One region of the Anaerostipes sp. CAG:276 genome, then DNA from elsewhere that is predicted to be linked to it. Evidence: predicted binding sites of a transcription regulator. Region 1 holds the regulator's gene; each other region holds the start of a gene.
What was found. Region 1 encodes Rex, which represses fermentation and respiration genes when NADH is low (regulators of the CRP and FNR family bind a similar motif). Its sites were predicted from a motif close to ATTGTTAANTANTTAACAAT; they were not measured.
Positions count from the first base shown of each region.

Region 1 (7,937 bases):
CTCTCCATCTCTTTCATAATAGTTTATGAAGAGTATTGACATTTCTTTCAGAAGTATTCAACTTAATCCTATTTTCCAGACGATTTTCGTCCGGCTTTAGAATTTCTCAGTCTTCCAGATAGTCCACTGCCTCTTTTGCCTTCCCGTCCTGAAAGTATACTCTTGGAACTCTTTTTCCGATCCCGCAGACAAATTCATAGTTAAAGGAACCTGCCAGATCTGCCGCCTCTTCCACCGAAATGTTTTTATCTCCCTCTGTCCCTACCAGGGTAACCCGGTCCATGACGCTGACTCCTTCAATATCGGTCACGTCCACCATGAACTGATCCATACAGATCCTTCCTATGATCGGCGCATACTGTCCCCGGATTATGACCCTTCCCCTGGAAGACAAGGCCCTCGGATAGCCGTCAGCGTAACCTACCGGTATCGTCGCGATTCTGGTCTTTCTGTCCGTAACGAACGTGGAGCCATAGCTGACTCCTTCTCCCGGCCCCACTTCTTTTACATGGATCACATGACTGATCAGGGAAAGTGCCGGCTTTAAATCAATGGCTGATTTATCCACTTCCTCGGAGGGATACAGCCCATAGGTGATGATGCCGGAACGGACCATATCCATACGGCATTCACGGAGGTCCATAATGGCTGCGCTGTTGGAGACGTGCTTGACCGGGATCTCGATCCCTTTTTCCTCAATCTTTGAGACAAACTGATCAAACAGTTCCTTCTGATGTCTGGCCGATGTCTTGTCCTTCTCGTCCGCACATGCAAAGTGTGTAAAAATTCCCTGAATTTTAATATTAGGAAGTTTTTGAATACGCTGTACCTGCCCGACCGATTCCTCCGTGGGCTTAAAACCAATCCGGTTCATTCCGGTATCCACTTTGATATGTATCCTGGCGTCCTTCTTCATTGTAACTGCAAATTTAGAGATCGCCTCCGCCATCTCATAAGAAAATACCGTCTGTTCAATTTCATGCTGGATCAATGAAGCATACTGATATTCCGAAGTATATCCGAGAATTAGGATCGGTTTTGTGATTCCCTGTTTTCTCAGAGCGATCCCTTCCTCAATGATCGCCACCGCAAAACCGTCGACGCCGATCTTATTCAATGCCTTCGCCACCGGGACCGCCCCGTGTCCGTAGCCGTCGGCTTTGATCACCGGCATAATCTTTGTATCCGGCCCCACAAGTTTTTTTATCTCACTGATATTATGGCAGACCGCATCCAGATCAATGGCTGCGTATACCCTATAATACTGATTCATCGCTGATTCCTCCTAAAATACTGCTGATTGACTCAATGATGTCTGATGCCAGCATGCTGTTGTGTCCAAAAATTTCTGCGGCATGGTCTCCTGCAAGCCCATGGATATAGACACCAAGGGCGGCAGCCTCAGAACATTCCATGCCTCTCCCTAGGAGGCTTGCGATCATGCCGCTTAAGACATCGCCGCTCCCCCCTGTGGCCATTCCATTGTTTCCGCTGCTGTTATAATAAACAGGCCGGCTGCCTGACACTACAAGCGTTGCCGCATCTTTCAGCACAACAGTGGCGCGGAATCTGTCCGAAAGCTTCTGTCCCGCATCCGTCAGAGTTTCTTTCACCTGCTCTGCGGATATTCCAAGGAGCCTTGCAGCTTCCAGAAGATGCGGTGTGAAAACGCACCCTCCCGGATGATCGATCTCCATTCCATAACGGCTGACCGTATTCAGGCCGTCCGCATCCAGCAAAAGAGGCTTTGTTCCGCGCTGTAAAACTTCTTCTAATAATTCTTTGGTCCGCTCTGAGACTCCCATTCCGGGTCCGAATAAGATACAGTCACACCATTCGAGGGCATCTTTTACATCCTCATATGTCCCGAACAGCACTTCCGGAAGCATGGACTGCAGAATCGGACGGTTGGCTTCGCAGGAAATCACCTTTACCAGTCCGCTGCCCATGCGCAGGGCACTCTTTGCCGAAAAATAAGCAGCCCCAGACATCGTCTCATTTCCTGCTATGATCAGGACTTTTCCGTAGGTGCCCTTGTGAGAATCCGCAAAACGGCCCGGAAGTCTTTCTAAATCTTTCCTATCGTATGTGAAGCCCCCTGCATGTTTCTTCAAAACAGAATCAAAGAAACCGATCTTTTCTACATACAGCCGGCCCGCATATTCTTTTCCCGGATAGAGCAGATGTCCTGCCTTGGGACCGCCGAAGGTCACCGTAGCGTCTGATTTTACGGCGCATCCAAGGACTTTTCCCGTATCCCCGCTGATTCCGGAGGAAATATCGACTGACATGACTTTAGCTCCGCTTCCATTAATCCTTTCCACAGCAGTACGGTATGTCCCCGATACCTCTCTGGAAAGGCCTACGCCAAACAGTCCTTCCAAAATCCAGTCATAATCCTTATAATCTATCTCTTCTTTTTGCTCATATCCAAGCCGTGCAAGGATATCGTACTGCGTCTTTAAGTCTGCGGATGCCTGAGACAGATCCCCTACGACTGTAAAATCCACTGAATACCCTTCTTCCAGAAGGATTCTGGCCGCAGCCAGCGCATCTCCCCCGTTATTTCCGCATCCTGCCACAGAAAGAATCCTGTTATTTTTTCTGACTGTTTCCATGAGCCTTCGGGCAATTTTTTCGCTGGCCCTCTCCATCAGCACCAGGCCAGGAATCCCTATCTTCTGTATGGTCTCCTTATCAACATCCTGCATTTCCTGATTTTTTAAAACATATTTCATAGACACTCTCCTATGACAAAAGCCTGTGCCAGCCCCCCTGTGTTCGTAACCGACACATGAAATTTCGTAATCTTCCTATCTGATGCCATTTTTTCGGCTCTGCCTGTGAGTTTCACATAAGGTGCTCCTTTTGAATTCCGAAACACTCCGATCTCATAGGGCTCCAATCCGAAGAAGCCGGTTCCAAATACCTTGGAAACGGCTTCTTTAACTGCAAAATTACCAGCAAGAGTCGTACTGTTTAAACCTGCGCATGCCAGTTCCTCTTCTGAAAAAATCCGGCTCAGGCGGTTCTTTCTCTCCACCATCTTCTGTACCCGCCCGATTTCTATCAGGTCAGTTCCTATACCGACAATCATGGCGTTCCTCCCGTCTTTACTCCGCGCCTTCGCTGTCTTCCCTGCTGTGAATATTGTAAGTCAGCGTCATGAGGCTTTCTGCCAAATGGACATTCTCCACGGTCACACTGTCCGGCAGCGTGAGATCCACAGGGGCAAAGTTCCAAAATCCTTTGATGCCCCACGACACAAGATCTTTGGCAATCTTCGGCGCCTGGTCCTGCGGAAGCGTGAGGGCTGCAATCTTGATCTCATGATTCTTTATAAACTCTTCCATATCGTCAATATCGTGCACTTCCACTCCGTGCACCGTGATGCCGATCAGCTTCGGATTCACATCGAACAGCGCAATCACCTGAAAACCAATGCTGTTATTGTTAAAATCCTGATAATTAGCCAATGCCTGCCCCAGATTGCCGGCACCAACGATGATCATCTGATTGCTTTTGTCAAGTCCCAGAATCTTTCCGATCTCCACGTAAAGATTTTCTACATTGTAGCCGTATCCTTGCTGCCCGAAACCTCCAAAATTATTCAGGTCCTGCCGGATCTGGGATGCAGTTACTTTCATCCTCTCGCTCAGCTCTTTGGATGAGATCCTCGTAATATTTTTTGCTTTCAAAGCCCCCAAATAACGGTAATATCTAGGTAATCTCTTTATAACTGCCGGTGATATATTCTTATCCATTGATGACATTATTACCCTCCCACTTATTTTATTAACTACTCAAATTAAATAAATTATATAAGATTGTCTAATATCTGTCAAACTTTTCAGTGCGTTTTTTCAGAAATTATGTTATGCTTATAAAGAATTTTTACAGCTTAGAAATTTTGAAGGAGTGCACTATGGTTTTATCTTGTCAGAATATACATAAAACATTTGTCGACCAGGAAGTCCTGAAAGGAATTTCCTTTCATATCAATGAAAAGGACCGGCTTGCCGTCATCGGCTTAAACGGTGCCGGAAAGTCCACCCTGCTCAAGATCATCATGGATCAGATGACACCCGATGACGGGGAGATCCACAAAAAGAAGGACGCCGATATCGGCTATCTCGCACAGCATCAGGACCATACTTCTTCCCGCACCATTTATGAAGAGCTTTTGACCATAAAACAGGATGTGATCGAACTGGACAAAAAACTCCGCTCTCTGGAGCATATGATGAAGCATTTAAGCGGCACAGAGCTCGAAGAAAAGATGGAGGAATACACCAGGGCCACTCATTTATTTGAACAGAAAAACGGTTTTGCTTATAAAAGTGAGATCACAGGAATCTTAAAAGGACTCGGGTTTCAAGAGGAAGATTTTCAAAAAAAAATCGAGACTCTGTCCGGAGGACAAAAGACAAGGGTCGCTCTCGGAAAACTCCTGCTGATGAAGCCAGAGATCCTTCTCCTGGATGAGCCTACCAACCATTTGGATGTAGATTCGATCCAGTGGCTGGAAACCTATTTAAGCCACTATGAGGGCGCTGTCATCCTGGTCTCCCATGACCGGTATTTCCTGGACAAGATCGTCAACAAAGTCATGGAGATTGAGTCGGGTCACGCGATGCTCTTTGACGGCAACTACACTTCTTTTATTAAAAAAAGGGATCAGGTAAAGGCAATCCGCTTGAAGGAGTACGAAAACCAGCAGCAGGAGATCCGTCACCAGAAGGCGGTCATTGAAAAACTAAAACAATTTAACCGGGAAAAATCCATCCGCCGGGCCGAGAGCCGTGAAAAGATGCTGAACAAAATTGATGTGATCGAAAAGCCTGTGGAAGTCGACGGAAAAATGCGCTTTGCCATCGAACCGTCGGTGATCAGCGGAAACGATGTCTTAACGGTGGAACATCTGGAAAAAAGTTTCGGGCCGCATATGCTGTTTTCCGATATAAATTTTGAAATATTTCGCGGTGAGCGCGTGGCATTGATCGGCGCCAACGGAACCGGCAAGACTACGATGTTAAAAATCATCTGCAAACAAATTGCCAAAAACAAAGGACTGATTAAGCTCGGTTCCCAAGTTTCCATCGGATATTACGATCAGGCACAGGACAACCTGCATCCGGATAAGACAATCTTCGAGGAGATATCTGATTCCTTTCCGGAACTGACCAACACAAAAATCAGAAATACACTGGCTGCTTTCCTTTTTAAAGGAGAAGATGTCTTTAAACTTGTTTCTTCCTTAAGCGGCGGTGAAAAGGGACGGGTATCTCTTGCGAAACTTATGCTTTCCCATGCCAATTTTCTGATTCTTGATGAGCCTACCAACCACCTGGACATTCACTCCAAAGAAATCCTGGAATCCGCCCTGTCCCAGTACACAGGCACGGTTCTTTACGTGTCTCACGACCGCTATTTTATCAACAAGACAGCCACAAGAATTTTGGAACTCTCTCCGAAAGACGGTCTGCACTCTTATCCGGGCGACTACCAGCACTATCTTATCGAAAAGGAGAAGGAAGGCACGAAAGAGGTACAGAACGCTGAAACTGAGTCTGTATCCGATACGAAGCTGAGCTGGCAGAAGCAAAAGGAAGAAGACGCAAAGCGTCGGAAAAGAGAAAACCGCCTGAAAAAAATAGAACAGGAAATCGAGGAACTGGAAGCGGAAAGCACAAAGCTTGACGAAGAAATGTGTCTGCCGGAGAACGCAGTCAACACAAAGAAACTGCTGGAACTCTCCGCTGCCAAAGTCCGGAATGAGGAACATCTGGAAACCCTTTATGAAGAATGGGAGACCCTGTCAGAAGAAACTGAGTGAAAATGCCATGGTATTTTTACAAAAATTTGTTATAATAGACTAAGTACCATTTTTAGGAGGTTACAAAATGAAATTAATATCGTTTGCTGTGCCGTGTTATAATTCCCAGGAATATATGAGACACTGCATAGATACATTGCTGACCGGAGGAGACAAAGTTGAGATCCTCATCATAGACGATGGTTCCACGGACAATACCGGCATGATCGCCGATGAATATGAAAACAAATATCCCGGTATCTGCCGGGCGATCCATCAAAAGAACAAAGGCCACGGCGGTGCAGTAAACACTGGTATCGCTCATGCCAAAGGGATTTATTTTAAGGTGGTGGACAGTGACGACTGGGTAAACGAACATGCCTATGAGGAAATCTTCAATCAATTAGAGACCTTTTACCGCCAGGGAACCATTATAGACATGTTTATGTCAAACTATGTCTATGAGAAACAGGGTGTGAAGAGAAAAACCGTGATTCATTACCGCCATACGATCCCGGTTGAACAGATTTTTACCTGGGATGATGTAAAGCGTTTTCCTCTGAGTCAGTACATTCTCATGCATTCCGTCATTTACCGTACTTCTCTTCTCCATGAGTGCCGTCTGTGCCTGCCGGAACATACTTTTTATGTAGACAACCTTTACGTTTTCAAACCGCTTCCATATGTGAAGACGATTTACTATCTGGATGTAAATTTTTACCGCTACTTCATCGGAAGGGACGATCAGTCTGTCAATGAAGCCAATATGATCAAACGGATCGACCAGCAGTTTTTTGTCACCAAAGCCATGATCGATTATATGAGCAGCTTTGAGCTGGTAAACAAGCCGTTATACCGCTACATGAAACACTATCTGAGCATCATCATGACGGTATCATCTGTCATTGCCATCAAATCCGGCATACCGGAGCATCTTCAGATGAAGAAGGAACTCTGGAAGTACCTGAAATCGAAAAACACAAAACTATACCGTCAGATCCGGGGATCTCTTGTTGGAAATGCCGTAAACCTCCCGGGCTACGGAGGCCGGAAAGTTGTCATCGCAGCTTACAAAGCAGCACGGAAGTTCATTGGATTTAATTAAATCAGTCGAAAAATGACATTGGGAACCATCAAACCAATGTCATTTTTTATTCTGTAAGAAAATTGTAACGCGGAGTCCAAAACCCTCCACTATATCACCATATTTCTGATCTGTGTTATGCTGGAGCCATGAATGGAGGTTTTTACATGAATACTTATAAAACATCTGAGGTTGCAAAGCTCATAGGAATTCATCCCAATACTGTCCGGCTGTACGAAAACGCAGGGCTGATCTCAAAACCGGAACGGCAGAGCAATGGATACCGCATTTTTACTGATCTTAATATTGAGCAGTTCCGGCTGGCCCGGCTGGCTTTTCAAATGGAGGTACTGCAGAACGGACTGAGAAAAAAGGCTGTCCGGATTGTAAAAACAGCGGCATCCTGTGATTTTCCCAGGGCTCTGGTATTGGCAGAAGAATACCTGGCACAGATCAGAAAGGAACAAGCCAATGCCGAAGAGGCAGTCGAAATCGTAACAGAGATTTTATCCGGCGGATCACAGGAACATACCCATCCCATGAAACGCAGGGAAGTCTCCCGGTATCTCGGCATTTCTATGGATGCTCTGAGAAATTGGGAAATGAACGGCCTTTTGACTGTAAAACGCAGGCAGAATGGATACCGCATATATACGAGTCAGGATATACAGAGGCTCAAAATCATTCGCTCCCTGAGGTGTGCAAATTATTCTTTGGAATCCATTCTGCGTCTGCTTGGGCACCTGTCAAAAAATCCCGGGATTGATATCAAAGAAGTTTTGGATACTCCCAATAAAGATGACGAAATTATTGCGGTGTGCGACAAACTGGTTACTTCTCTGCTGACTGCCGAGAATAATGTTTTGAAAATGATATGCAGCTTAAAAAGAATGAAAAAACAATTTTCTTAAACCCTCCACTTTACCACCAATGTTTTCGTTGGTGGTATTCTTTTTTTACAATAAAACAAGGAGGTATCCTTCATGAATGAAGTGATCAAAGCAGAAAAATTATGTAAAACCTACAACAAAACGCCTG
Region 1 is NZ_FR889177.1:28,000-35,936, forward strand. It holds gene alr (alanine racemase) at 107-1,273, opposite strand; gene QVP35_RS02745 (bifunctional ADP-dependent NAD(P)H-hydrate dehydratase/NAD(P)H-hydrate epimerase) at 1,257-2,738, opposite strand; gene acpS (holo-ACP synthase) at 2,735-3,097, opposite strand; gene QVP35_RS02755 (redox-sensing transcriptional repressor Rex) at 3,114-3,773, opposite strand; gene QVP35_RS02760 (ABC-F family ATP-binding cassette domain-containing protein) at 3,926-5,836, shown strand; gene QVP35_RS02765 (glycosyltransferase family 2 protein) at 5,904-6,920, shown strand; gene QVP35_RS02770 (MerR family transcriptional regulator) at 7,067-7,810, shown strand; gene QVP35_RS02775 (ABC transporter ATP-binding protein) at 7,883-7,937, shown strand, end outside.

Region 2 (7,937 bases), on a different contig from region 1:
GTGTGAGCCTTACACTCAGGGAAGGACTGATCAAGAAGTTTGAATTTATCAAAGGAGAGCGCTGCTTCTTCACGGCGGCCTTTAAATCAGAGGATCATAACTCACTGCTCCAGCATGATTTTGATTTTATCTATGAATTTTACAAGGATATTATAAAAAAGAAATATCAGAAAGAGATCCCGCCGGATATCAAATTCCTTTTGGAAATGTACTGCCGGGGATCGATCGCCATGACGGTTCAGTGGGTAACCGGCGGAATGAAGCGGAGCACGGAAGACATGGCAGAGCTTCTGGTCAGGGCTCTGCCTCCGGAACTTGCAGAACTTTTGAATGACTTTAAAAAGTGACACTTTTAGGGAAGTGTCACTTTTTTGACATTATGGGAAATGTGTCACTTGTCCGCCTGTTCCGCCCGGAGGTAAACTGATAATGAAAGAATCACGATAAATCAAAGGTATCTTAAGGAGGTTGTTATGGCAAAGCGTATTGTATTGAATGAAACGTCCTATCACGGAAAAGGTGCAGTCCGGGAAATCGCAGCAGAAGTCGGAGCAAGAGGCTTCAAAAAGGCATTCATCTGTTCGGACCCTGACCTGGTAAAGTTCGGCGTTACAAAGAAAGTAACAGACGTGTTGGATGAGGCGGGATGCGAATATGAGGTTTACTCCAACATTAAACCAAATCCTACGATCGAAAACGTTCAGACAGGTGTGGCTGCATTTAAGGAGTCAGGTGCAGATTATCTGATCGCCATTGGAGGCGGATCGTCTATGGATACTTCCAAGGCTGTCGGAATCATCATTGCAAATCCGGAATTTGAAGATGTGCGGAGTCTGGAAGGCGTGGCGCCAACTAAGAATCCGTCTGTTCCAATCATCGCAGTTCCGACGACCGCGGGAACCGCAGCTGAGGTTACGATCAACTATGTCATCACAGATGTGGAAAAGAGACGCAAATTCGTCTGTGTAGACACCCATGATATCCCGGTCATTGCCGTCATCGATCCGGATATGATGTCCTCTATGCCGAAGGGCCTGACTGCCGCAACCGGAATGGATGCCCTTACCCATGCGATCGAAGGATATACTACAAAAGATGCATGGGAAATGACAGACATGTTTCATCTGAAAGCGATTGAACTGATCGCACAGAATCTGCGGGGTGCAGTGGAAAATACAGAAGAGGGCAGAGAGGGAATGGCTCTCGGACAGTATGTGGCAGGAATGGGATTCTCAAATGTAGGACTGGGAATCGTACACTCCATGGCTCATTCACTGGGAGCAGTCTATGATACACCGCACGGTGTTGCAAATGCCATTCTTCTTCCGGCTGTCATGGAATACAACGCTGATGCCACAGGGGATAAATATAAGTACATCGCCAAGGCCATGGGTGTGGAAGGCACAGAAGATATGAGTCAGGAAGAATATAGGAAGGCTGCCGTGGACGCGGTGAGACAGCTCTCCATCGATGTGGGAATTCCACAGGATCTGAAAGAAATCGTCAAAGAAGAGGACATTCAGTTCCTTTCAGAGTCAGCGGCCGCAGATGCGTGTGCACCTGGAAATCCAAAGGATGCAAGTTTAGAAGATATTATTGCAATCTATAAATCTTTGCTGTAAGAATTTACGCAAACGAAATGAAAGGACTGGCACACGGAAAAAGTGCGCCAGTCCTTTTTGCAGGATTATTTGCCGTTTTGAAGTTTATCAAAGAAATCTTTTGTCTTCAGAGAAAAAGAACATTTTTCTACCTCGGCATTTGTCAGAAAATCTGTATAAACCCCGTAGACACCGAGTTTCATATATTCTTTGGCTTCATATACACTGTTGACAGTATGTGTGAAAGAATACAGGCCTGCGTCACTTAGAAGCTTCATCCGGTAATCATTGACACTGCTCACAGGGACAGTGACAGCTTCAATGCCGTTGGCAGTGCAGAACCTGATCATTTTGCTGAACGCCACATCCGTCTGCTGATAAGTGGTATAAAGGAAGTGACGGAACGGATGAACCTGTTTTATGGCGTGATACATTGGCTGATTGTAAATCTGTACGATTAACCGGTCCAGAAGGTATTCTTTCTTCATTTCTTTTGCTGTCTTTACAATGACAGAGAAATCATTTTTTGCGGCTGCGGCATCACTGTCTTTGGTGTCTGTTATAATATATGTATCGGGATATTTGTCCATCAGTTCAAAGAGTTCTTTCAATGAGACAGAAGTGTATTTGCCGTACAGCTTAATATTTTTAAACTTTGCATAGGAAACAGGTTTGCCGCCCTTGCTCTTCGGATCACTCAGGTCTTTTCCCCAATAATGCCTTGCGACCATGACATGATCCGTAGTCTGCATCAGGTCAGCTTCAAAAACCCTGAAACCGTTTTGATAGGAATTTAAAAACGCATCTTTGGAGTTCGTATACTCCTTACCATCGATCTCTCCAAGAGCATGTGCAACCGCACGGTAGTCATACCACTGCTTTGACTCCTTCTTTGTCTGTGCGGAAGCTTTTTTATGATCAGACTGCTGTTTGACTTCATTTGCGGCATTCACATTTTGCTGCCGGCCCTGATAAAAACGGAACCCAGAAAAGAGTATGCTTCCAAGAAGGGCAAGAAAAGCAAGGCGCAGGGTGACCCGTTCAAATACTGCTCGGATATATTTAGGCTGATGTTTTGCTTTTTTAACGGCATTTTTGATGGATTTTGTTTTTATCTTTTTATTGTTCAGCATGAAACCTTCCTTTGTAAAAAAGACGTAATATAATTGTAACAATTATGTTAAAAATCATTATAACATAGGAAGACCAAAAAATCAAAAGCATATCAGCAGTCTGTGTGACAAAGTTTTAACATTCAACGGTGGATTTTGAAAGGAACTTCATGGTATAGTAAATGTATTGACGCTGGTTAACTTTTCAAATGATTCATAAGAATCAAAGGATTCAAGGAGGAAATTACTATGGCAAGTATCATTGCAAGTCCAAGCCGTTATATCCAGGGAAAAGGTGAGATGGAAAACCTTTGTACATATGCGGAAAACTACGGAACCAACCTTTTTGTTCTGACAAGTCCGTCAGGAAGAAAAAGAGTGGAGCCTTTCATCGCAAAAGGACAAAAAGATGCCAAGATTACATATGAGGCTTTTAACGGCGAGTGCTGTATGACAGAGATCAATCGTGTCATGGACATGTGTGAAAAGGCAGGAAGCGAAGTCATCGTGGGAATCGGCGGAGGAAAGATCCATGATACCGCAAAGGCAGTGGCTTATTACATGAAAAAGCCAGTCATCATTGTGCCGACCATTGCATCTACCGATGCGCCGTGCAGTGCACTGTCTGTGATCTATACGGATGACGGTGTATTTGAAAAGTACCTGTTTCTGCCGGCAAGCCCGAACATGGTGCTGGTGGACACCGATATTGTCAGCAAAGCTCCGGAACGCCTTTTAGTAGCCGGTATGGGAGATGCTCTGGCAACTTACTTTGAAGCGAGAGCCTGTCAGCAGTCTGACGCATCCAACTGTGTGGGAGGAAAGATCACACGCGCGGCCATGGCACTGGCTGAACTTTGCTATGAAACTTTGATTGATGAGGGGATTGACGCGAAACTTGCTGTCCGTGAAAATATCTGCACGAAGGCAGTAGAACATATCATAGAGGCAAATACTTATCTTTCAGGAATCGGATTTGAGAGCGGCGGTCTGGCAGGGGCACATGCCATCCATAACGGCTTGACAGCAATTCCGGAAACCCATGAATTATACCACGGAGAAAAAGTAGCCTTCGGAACGCTGGTACAGCTGGTTCTGGAAGGAGCGGATCAGGATGAGATTCAGGAAGTCCTCGGATTCTGTCAGGAAGCAGAACTCCCGACTACCCTTGCAGATTTGGGAATCAAGGAAGTAAAAGAAGAACAGATCATGGAAGTAGCACGCCTCGCATGCTCTCCGGACGACACTCTCGGCAACATGCCGTTTGAAGTGACACCGGAGGACGTATATGCGGCGATCATTGCGGCGGACGCACTGGGAAGATACTATTAAGATTCCTGTCTGCGGCACAGATGTCTTCCTGTGAGGAAGCAGACGGCACATAACAGAATAAGGACTACGGCCATCAAAAGGGCGCAGTGAAGAAAAAAGGCATCCGGCAGGATGGTGATGACAGGGTCGAAAGCCTCATCGAAGATCCAGTAATCATTGGAGAAGGCCAGCTCGTGAAATGTCACGAAGGACTTGTCCCATCCGGCCGCCCAGACGAGAACTCCCAGAAGGAGCGGAAGCACGGCGGCAGAGACGGATGCCCTTTTTAAGAAACGGAAATCCTTTTTTTCCCGCTTCCATAAAAGGCCTGCAGGGATTATGATAAATGAGATGATACAGGCGTATTGGAGACCGGAGAAAATACGCTTCACATCCTGAAAGTGAATCCTTCCTTCCTCAGACATGGGAAGAGAGGGAAACTTCAGGTCTTTTTTATAAAATACTGAATTATAGTCAATGAGCCGGTCATAGTTTTCTCTGATCTGTTGTTCAGAGAGTCCGGATTCCCGGCTGATATGAAGAAGTTTTATATCGGCGTAGTAAAGAGGCCGGAAATTCAGTGTAAATATGACCGAAAATGATATCAGGAATATAGATAAAGAAACCGTAAGCAGAAATTGTTTCATGATGCACCGCCTTTCATGAAACCCATTATAACACAAGGAAGTACCATGATAGCGATTATTTCACCTGCAAAAAACATGAAAGTCAGGAAAGAAAAACAGCGAAGGCTGACACATCCTGTGTTTTCAGAAAAGACAGGACAGATTTATGAAGAATTGAAAAAACTGAAGCCGTGGGAGATCGAATCTTTGATGAAGGTAAATGAAAAGATCGCCCTTCAGGCTTTTTTAGATATACAAAATTTTGAGAACGGGGACGGCAGTGCTGCTCTCATGACTTATGACGGCCTTGTATTCCAGAACGTGGGCGCAGGAGATTTTACCGGATGGGATATGAAATATGCCCAGAGGCATGTGAGAATCTTAAGTGGACTGTATGGGGTGCTGAAACCTTTGGATGCGATTCATCCGTACCGTCTGGAGATGGGCTGCAAAGTAAAAACAGCAGGACAGGGTCTGTATCAATTTTGGGGAGATGCGATTTATAAGGAACTTTATAAGGAACAGGATCTGATCCTGAATCTGGCTTCTGAAGAGTATGCCAAAACCGTGAGAAAATATCTGGATGGGCCGGACCGTTTTGTGGATGTGGAGTTTCTCACCATGAGAAACGGAAAGCTCCGGACCATCGTGGCATGGGCCAAGATGGCCAGAGGTCAGATGATCCGCCATATTGTAAAGAACAGGATAGACCGGCCGGAGGATATCAAAGAGTTTGACTGGGACGGATATGAGTTTGAACCTTCCCTGTCTTCGGAATCCAAGTATGTATTTATCCTGCGGGAGACAAAGTTTTAGTTGACGATCAGGAATCCAAGGTTTAACAGCGCCGCAAACAGGCACCAGATAATGTACGGGATCAGAAGTAAAGCAGATTTTTTGCTGTACTTTCGGAATACATAGAACATCAGTGCATTGAGCAGGTTTAGAGCCAGGATCCAGACAAAAGAGAAAAAAACCAGCCCGTATTCAAAGAAAATGATGGGCCAGAAGAACAGAAAGAAGGACACGGCGAGAAAAAGCTTGATTCCCTGTTTTTTCTCCTGTTCTGTGATGTCCGAGGTCAGCAGGGTGTAAAGGCTCAGTCCGAGCAAAATATCGAGGATCAGCCATACGACGGAAAAGATCCACGGGGCAGGAACGAATGGAGGCTTATTCAGCTGACGGAAGACCTCATCCATCCGGGGTGTCAGGAGTCTGGAGAGCAGACTGACTAAAATGGGAAAAATGATGCAGAGTTTTAAAAGCTGCTTCTTTGATAATTGTTTCATAACACACACCTGGGGCTTTTTACATAGTCTATGCTGCAAGGGTTGTATATCTTGACAAAAAAAGATATTATAATGGGAAAAGGAGTGATATGAAATGGAATTAAAGTGTCCTAAAATATATAGAGACGGAAAATATCTGGCTTACGGCGGCAATCAGGAATGGTTCCCGGGCACGTTCCAGCGGCGTGCGGGATGCGGAAGCGTCACCGGCACGAATATCGCCGTCTGTGAAGGCTTATTTTCGCAAGAAGTAGAAAACTCAGAGTCCATACCCTATGAATCATATCTAGAACTCATGGAGGGCATGTATCAGTATATGACGCCCGGTTTCATGGGCTATCCGCTGATCGGAAAATTTAAGAAGGACTTTTTAAGCTTTGCATCCGGCAGAGGGAAAGACCTGAAGGCTAAAAGTATGTTTCTGCCCAGAGATAAACAGGGATGCCTGGAATTTATCAGGGAAGGGCTGTATCACGGACACCCTGTGGCGCTGCTGATCTGGCGGCATTCCAGGAAGGAATTCAGGGAAGACAACTGGCACTGGGTGACCATCACAGGATATGAAGAGGAACGGGAGATTTTGATCTGGTCCAACTGCGGGGAACGGGAAGAGATCCCTGTGAAAGTCTTGCTGGATGACTCGGCTAGATATTATATCGGACTGATCCGTTTTGAAGAAAAGAATTAAAGAGTTCCGATTTTTACAATTCATATGAAGAGAAAGAGAGTAAGCTGTAACCCATCAGCAGGAAACAAAGTAAATAAGAGAGATGGGAACAAAGGCGTTCACCGGAGATATATCCGGCGGACGCCTTTCTTTTATAAAAAGGAGTGATATGTATGGAGAGAACAAAAAAATTGGGACTCGGAAGTGCGATATCCGTCTGTGTGGTATTGATCGTAGCCACCAGCTGTCTGCTTTCCCTCGGGCAGGGCATGGGTCTTGCAGGCAAAAATTTTATTATCGCACTGTTTGTCGTACTGATACTGAACGGGTTTTTGGCTTTAAGTTTTTCAGAGCTGCATTCCATGATGCCGAAAGCAGAAGGGGGCCTGGGACAGTACACTTTGGTGGGTTTAGGACCGGTGGCATCTATGGTATCTACGTTATCCGCTTATGTGATCGTTGATATTTTATCCGGTTCCGTAGAAATCGCCATGTGCGGAACGGTGCTGAATCAGATTTTTCTTCCCCAGATTCCGGCACCGGTGATCAGTGTGATCGTATTGGGGGTTCTGTCCTATGTAAACTATAAAGGAGTTGATTTTTTTGCCCGAATCCAGAATATTGTCGTATTCCTTCTGCTGGCATCTTTTCTGCTCATGGGTATCATAAGTTTTTTCCATCTGGGTACCGGCGAGATAGTGACGGCTGCACAGCAGACGAAGCCTCAGATTACCGGTATCAAAGGATCTAAAGAACCCTAAAAGAGATGTACTTTTGGCTATGATTATTGGCATTGTCGTCCTGTTCGGAGTGCAGGCACTGCTCGGTGTGGGAATGACACAGTATGTCACACTGCAGGAACTGGCAGCAAAGATTATCCTTACGCTAGTATTATATATAGGCACCAGGCTGAAGGCTTCCCCAATGATCGGAAAGCCGGGAGATTACTTTTTCGGCATCCGGTTTATGCCGGGAAAGGTGATACTGCCTGACACGGTGAATCCGAATGAACTGGTCGAAGGGGAAGCAGCGCTGATGGAATTTATGAGGGCAGAGCAAGTATTTGACAAGATCATTCAAAGCCGTGACTTCCGGGCACAGATACAGGTTTTTTTAAATTTTTATGTGAACTGTAATCAGGAAAAGCTGGAGCACTTAGAAGACAGAAATCTTGGAAATTACCTGATTGATGAGATCACCAGGCGGGCCGGAAATGTAAAGATTGAAGAACTGGGTGAATTGACAGGGTATTCTGTCCGTTATGTAAATAAAGTGTTTAAAGAAAATATGGGAATTTCACCGAAAACGTATTGTAAGATCGCCCGGTTTCA
Region 2 is NZ_FR889200.1:22,758-30,694, reverse strand. It holds gene QVP35_RS12485 (TetR/AcrR family transcriptional regulator) at 1-347, shown strand, start outside; gene fucO (lactaldehyde reductase) at 474-1,622, shown strand; gene QVP35_RS12475 (phosphatidylinositol-specific phospholipase C/glycerophosphodiester phosphodiesterase family protein) at 1,688-2,734, opposite strand; gene QVP35_RS12470 (glycerol dehydrogenase) at 2,963-4,045, shown strand; gene QVP35_RS12465 (TIGR01906 family membrane protein) at 4,042-4,671, opposite strand; gene yaaA (peroxide stress protein YaaA) at 4,717-5,466, shown strand; gene QVP35_RS12455 (TspO/MBR family protein) at 5,463-5,939, opposite strand; gene QVP35_RS12450 (hypothetical protein) at 6,034-6,627, shown strand; gene QVP35_RS12445 (amino acid permease) at 6,780-7,367, shown strand; gene QVP35_RS12440 (helix-turn-helix domain-containing protein) at 7,387-7,937, shown strand, end outside.
Region 2: the regulator Rex is predicted to act here: its motif matches at 2,838-2,857, upstream of QVP35_RS12470 (glycerol dehydrogenase).

Region 3 (6,754 bases), on a different contig from region 1:
CGCAGACGGAGATGCCCTGATTTGTAAAAATGAATATCTGAACGAGATTCTTAAATATATTCGTGAAGAAATTCCAGAGTGCCGGCAGGTCACCTGCTATGCTTCCCCTAAGAGTGTGATGATCAAAACGAAAGAGGAACTCCGGGAACTGAGAGAAAACGGTCTGGATATGGTATACATGGGCCTGGAATCGGGAAATGCCCAGGTGCTTAAGTTCATGAAAAAGGGAGCCACGCCGGATGAGATGATACAGTCTGCATCCAAGATAAAACAGGCGGGTATCCGGCTGTCAGTGACGGCTATTTCAGGGCTGGGAGGAAAAAAGCTGTGGATGGAGCATGCGGTTGATACAGGGAAAGTTTTTTCTGCAATGAAACCGGATTATATAGGCCTGCTGACATTGATGATAGAACCCGGACTTCCGCTGGAAGAAAAGATCAGAAGCGGAGAGTTTGAACTGATCACTCCCTATGATAATCTGAAAGAGACAAAATTGATGCTGGAACATATGGACTGTCCGGGATGCATCTTCCGGTCCAACCATGCGTCCAATTATGTCAATTTGAGAGGAACCTTGAATGAAGACAGGGATAAAATGATCGCGAAGCTAGATGAGGCGATACAGGGCAATCTGCATTTGAAAGAAGAATGGATGAGAGGATTTTAAATTCTTCAGTGACAGAAAAAAGAAGGAAAGTGTAATTACATGTACATTTTCCTTCTTTTTTTATATTAAAGCTCAATAAATTCCGGTGACTGGTTCTGGAAAATGGTATAGAACCGGAAGCCGAGAGAAGTGAGGAGTTCCCGGAGCTTTGGAAAGTCGTATGCCATATGCTCCGGACAGTGTCCGTCAGAGCCGATCGTCAGAATCTCTCCCCCCAGTTCCAAATAGCGTTTGAGAATATCCGGATGGGGATTCGGATATCCAAGACCATACTTATATCCGCCGGTGTTGACCTCGATCCCTTTTCCGTCTTCTATGATGGTTTTTAAAATTTCTTCGATCAAATCGGCGTAATCCTGATAGATAAACTGATAGTTTTTATCGGGACAATAGCGCACGGCATAGTCCAGATGACCATATACGCAGTAGTCATGATAGACTTTGACATTCTGGAGTATCACCTCTAAATATCTTAAAAGACCTTTTTTTCCAGGATATGTTTCAAAATATATAGGTTCATATGGATCCATTTGGTCAACAATATGAGTAGAACCGATGATGAAATCAAAATCATCAGAGCGGGCAAAATCCCGGCATTTGTCATAAGTTGTCGGCATCAGTCCGATTTCGGCGCCGAATAAAATCTTTATCCGGTCATTGTATTTGTCTTTTAATGATAATAATTCAGATTTATATGAGGGTAGATCCACCAGAAAATCAAAATTTTCTTTATTTTCAGGATAACCGTAATCCTGATGTTCTGTAAAACAGATTTTGGTGAGACCAAGGTCTATGGCTTTTAAGATCATGGATTCCATTGAAGCCTGTGAGTCAGAAGAGTGACTGGTATGTAAATGAAAGTCTGAATGAATCATGGCGTCTCCTTTATATTTAAAAATATGATTGGTTTTAATCTTATTATATATAATTATTAAAAAAAATACATGAAAATCAGATAAGTTACAAAAGTTTTACTTTAAATGAACAATTACCTTATGTTAAACTAAAGATGTTTAATACAGGAGGAAAAAAAATGAGTACATTAGATCATCTGGGGAACCTGTTTGCCTTTGCCGGCGGATTAGGTATGTTTCTCTATGGAATGAATGTGATGGCGGACGGACTGCAGAAGACTGCCGGCAATAAGATGCGGCAGCTGCTGGGATATCTGACCAACAACCGCTTCTTAGGAGTTTTAGTGGGAGCTTTGGTCACTGCCATCATCCAGAGCAGTTCGGCAACTACCGTTATGGTCGTAGGTTTTGTGAATGCAGGCATCATGAACCTTACCCAGGCAGCAGGCGTTATTATGGGTGCGAACGTCGGAACTACGATCACCGCATGGCTTGTATCGGCAAATGAATGGGCAGGGGCGCTGAAACCTGAATTTTTTGCACCGCTGATTTTAGCCATCGGAGCATTTATTGTAACTTTTTCAAATAAACAAAAGTTAAACCAGAAGGCAGAGATTGCCGTAGGTTTCGGTGTTCTCTTTATTGGACTCTCTTTTATGTCCAGTTCCATCGGGGTATATCAGAGCAGCCCTATTTTCGCAAAGGCTTTTGAAGTTCTCGGGGGGAATCCTATTTTAGGAATTCTTGTAGGAGCTGTCGTTACAGCGATCATTCAGAGTTCTTCCGCATCCGTGGGTATTCTCCAGACACTTGCCATGAAGGGCATTGTAAACTGGCGCTCCGCCGTTTTTATTACGCTGGGGCAGAATATCGGTACATGTATCACGGCTCTTTTATCCAGTGCGGGAGCAAATAAAACCGCAAAAAGGGCGGCGGTGATCCATTTATCTTTTAACATCATCGGAGCTGCTATCTATGGAATTATCATGACCATTTTCTTCGGCGTATTTGACCATTTGGCTATGCAGCATATTTCGAGTACGGAGATCTCTATTTTCCATTCTATCTTCAATGTATCAGTTACCGTACTGCTGTTCCCGTTCGCCAATGTATTGGTGAAACTGTCAGGACTGATTATCCATGAAGAGCCGGAAGATGAGGAAGACGAGGAAGTAGAAGAGATGGTGCTGCGCCATCTGGATCCGCGTATTCTTGAAACTCCTTCTTTTGCGGTGGAAAACGCAGTCAAAGAAGTAGTGCGCATGGGTGACATCGTTCTGAAGAATATGAAGCGCGTTACAAAGGAAGCTATGAATCCGCAGCCGAGTGAGAAACAGCTGGACAAGGTGTTCAGGGATGAAAAGGTCATCAATCATTTAGAAACTATGATCACCGGATATCTTGTGAAGATCAGCAATCTGGCGCTGACGGAGAAACAGAGTAAAATTGTCACGGATTTATTCTACACTATATCGGATATTGAAAGAGCGGGAGATCACGTAGAGAATATTGCCGAATTTATGCAGACGAAGCATGACGACAAAATTGCATTTTCTGATCTGGCAAAGGACGAATTGCACAAAATGACGGCACAGGTCATTAAAACATTTGATTATGCCATCAGAGCGATTGAGAAAGATGATGTGGAAATTGCGAAACAGGCCATTCAGGGAGAGGAAGAAGTAGACAGAATAGAAAAACAGTACCGGAAACAGCATATTAAACGGCTGGAACGGGAATCCTGCCTGCCGGAGGCTGGTGTGATCTATATTGATATGATGACAAGTCTGGAGCGTATTTCTGACTATGCAGACAATATTGCCAATTATATCATTGATGAGAATGAGAAATAAAGCTTTTGGTAATCTTGTACAAAGATATGATTTTGTATACATGAGAGAAATGCTAAAATAGACTTGATATTTTTGGACATATTGTTTAAAATAAAAAGGAAGTTTGTCAATAGATTGACAATTGACAGACAACATTAAATTATTCATTCAAGACTTAGGAGGAATTGAGATGGCAGTAAAAGTAGCGATTAATGGATTTGGACGTATTGGACGTCTTGCATTCAGACAGATGTTCGGAGCTGAAGGTTATGAAGTTGTAGCAATCAACGATTTAACAAATCCTAAGATGTTAGCACACTTATTAAAGTATGATTCTGCACAGGGAAGATATGCATTAGCTGACAAAGTAGAAGCAAAAGAATCTTCAATCGTAGTAGACGGAAAAGAAATTGAAATCTATGCAGAAGCAGACGCAACAAAACTTCCTTGGGGAGAATTAGACGTAGACGTTGTATTAGAATGTACAGGATTCTATACATCTAAAGACAAAGCATCTGCACACGTTCAGGCAGGAGCTAAGAAAGTTGTTATTTCTGCGCCAGCTGGAAACGATCTTCCAACTATCGTATACAATGTAAACCACGAAACATTGACAAAAGAAGACACAGTCATCTCAGCAGCTTCTTGTACAACAAACTGCTTAGCGCCTATGGCTGATGCTCTTAACAAGTATGCACCGGTTCAGTCTGGTATCATGTTAACAGTACATGCTTACACAGGAGATCAGATGACTCTTGACGGACCTCAGAGAAAAGGTGATTTAAGAAGAGCACGTGCTGCAGCAGTTAATATCGTTCCTAACTCTACTGGAGCAGCAAAAGCTATCGGATTAGTTATTCCAGAATTAAACGGAAAATTAATTGGATCTGCTCAGCGTGTACCGGTTCCGACAGGATCTACAACAATCTTAACAGCAGTAGTTAAGGGTGACAACGTAACTGTTGACGGAATCAACGCAGCTATGAAAGCAGCAGCTACAGAGTCTTTCGGATACACAGAAGAAGAATTAGTATCTTCTGACATCATCGGAATCAAATATGGTTCTTTATTCGATGCAACTCAGACAATGGTTACTGAAGTTGGTGACGGATTATACGAAGTTCAGGTAGTTTCTTGGTATGACAATGAAAACTCTTACACAAGCCAGATGGTAAGAACAATCAAATACTTTGCAGAATTAGCATAATTGTGGATGCGGACAAGCTTCGCGATTCAGTGCAGTTATAAAGACTCAAACGGGTCCGGTCTTTTTGGACCGGACCTGTTTCTTGTATTTTAAGAAAGCGATCCGACAGGATAGGCATTCGATTTAATCCTATAAGAAATCCCAGGAGGAAAGAACATGTTAAACAAAAAATCAGTAGATGATATCAACGTAAAAGGAAAGAAAGTCTTAGTGCGCTGTGACTTCAACGTTCCGCTTCAGGACGGAAAGATCACAGATGAAAACCGTTTGGTTGCGGCCCTTCCTACATTAAAGAAGTTAATCGCAGACGGCGGAAAACTCATTCTCTGCTCTCATTTAGGAAAACCGAAAGGAGAGCCAAAACCGGAATTATCTCTTGCACCGGTAGCAGCACGTTTGAGTGAGTTATTAGGTCAGGAAGTAAAGTTTGCAGCAGACGATAACGTTGTAGGACCGAATGCGAAAGCAGCAGCAGATGCAATGCAGGACGGAGATGTCATTTTACTCCAGAATACACGTTACAGAGCAGAAGAGACAAAGAACGGGGAAGAATTCAGCAAAGAACTTGCAGGCCTCTGCGATGTATTTGTAAATGATGCTTTCGGAACTGCTCACAGGGCTCACTGTTCAAACGTGGGAGTTACACAGTTCGTAGACACTGCAGTTGTAGGATACTTAATGCAGAAAGAGATCGATTTCTTAGGAAATGCAGTCAACAATCCGGAACGCCCTATGGTAGCGATTTTAGGAGGAGCCAAGGTTTCCTCTAAAATTTCTGTTATCAACAATCTTTTAGACAAGGTTGATACACTGATCATTGGCGGCGGTATGGCTTATACATTCATGAAAGCATTGGGAGAAGAAGTCGGAGATTCCTTACTGGAAGCTGACTACTTAGACTATGCAAAAGAAATGATGGATAAAGCAAAAGAAAAAGGTGTGAACCTGCTGATCCCTGTTGATACCGTAGTGGCAGATGACTTCTCCAATGACGCCAACATCAAGACCGTAGAGAGAGGCGGAATTGAAGCAGGATGGCAGGGACTTGACATCGGACCGAAGACAAGAGCATTATTTGCGGATGCCTTAAAAGATGCAAAGACAGTTGTATGGAACGGACCTATGGGATGTTTCGAGATGCCGAACTTTGCGGCAGGAACTGTGGCAGTTGCAGAGGCACTGGCTGAGATTGATGCTACAACGATCATCGGCGGAGGAGATTCCGCAGCAGCAGTAAACCAGCTTGGTTTCGGTGATAAGATGACACATATTTCCACAGGCGGCGGTGCATCTCTGGAATTCCTGGAAGGAAAAGAATTACCGGGTGTTGCAGCGGCAAATGATAAATAAGTATTTTAACTATCAAGGAAAGTAATCGGAGGGTATACCATTATGCGTAAAACAATCGTAGCAGGAAACTGGAAAATGAACAAAACACCTAGCGAGACCGTAGCTTTAGTAAACGAATTAAAGCCATTGGTAGCGAGTGAAACATCTGATGTAGTATTCTGCGTACCGGCAATCTGTATTCCGGCAGCGATCGAAGCTGCAAAAGGAAGCAACATCAACATCGGTGCTGAGAACATGTACTATGAAGAGAGCGGTGCTTACACAGGAGAGATCGCTCCAAACATGCTGACGGACTTAGGTGTAAAATATGTCATCATCGGACATTCAGAGAGAAGAGAATATTTCGCTGAGACAGATGAGACGGTTAATAAAAAAGTTTTAAAAGCTTTTGAACACGGAATCACTCCGATCGTTTGCTGCGGAGAAACTCTTGCTCAGAGAGAACAGGGCGTAACCATTGACTTTGTTCGCCAGCAGATCAAGATTGCATTCCAGGGTGTGACTGCAGATCAGGCAAAGACTGCTGTTATCGCTTACGAGCCAATCTGGGCAATCGGTACAGGAAAAGTTGCAACAACAGAGCAGGCTCAGGAAGTTTGTAAAGCGATCCGTGAGTGTATCGCAGAAGTGTATGATCAGGCTACTGCTGACGCCATCCGCATCCAGTACGGCGGTTCAGTGTCTGCTGCAAGCGCACCGGAATTATTCGCACAGGACGACATCGACGGAGGATTAGTCGGAGGAGCTTCTTTAAAACCGGACTTTGGTAAGATTGTAAACTACAAATAATAGTATTGGAATTTTGTTTGTCCAGTGAATATGCTGTTTCAGTATATTCACTGGA
Region 3 is NZ_FR889207.1:655-7,408, forward strand. It holds gene QVP35_RS15240 (radical SAM protein) at 1-667, shown strand, start outside; gene QVP35_RS15245 (histidinol-phosphatase HisJ family protein) at 733-1,542, opposite strand; gene QVP35_RS15250 (Na/Pi cotransporter family protein) at 1,701-3,374, shown strand; gene gap (type I glyceraldehyde-3-phosphate dehydrogenase) at 3,544-4,560, shown strand; gene QVP35_RS15260 (phosphoglycerate kinase) at 4,717-5,910, shown strand; gene tpiA (triose-phosphate isomerase) at 5,950-6,699, shown strand.
Region 3: the regulator Rex is predicted to act here: its motif matches at 3,477-3,496, upstream of gap (type I glyceraldehyde-3-phosphate dehydrogenase).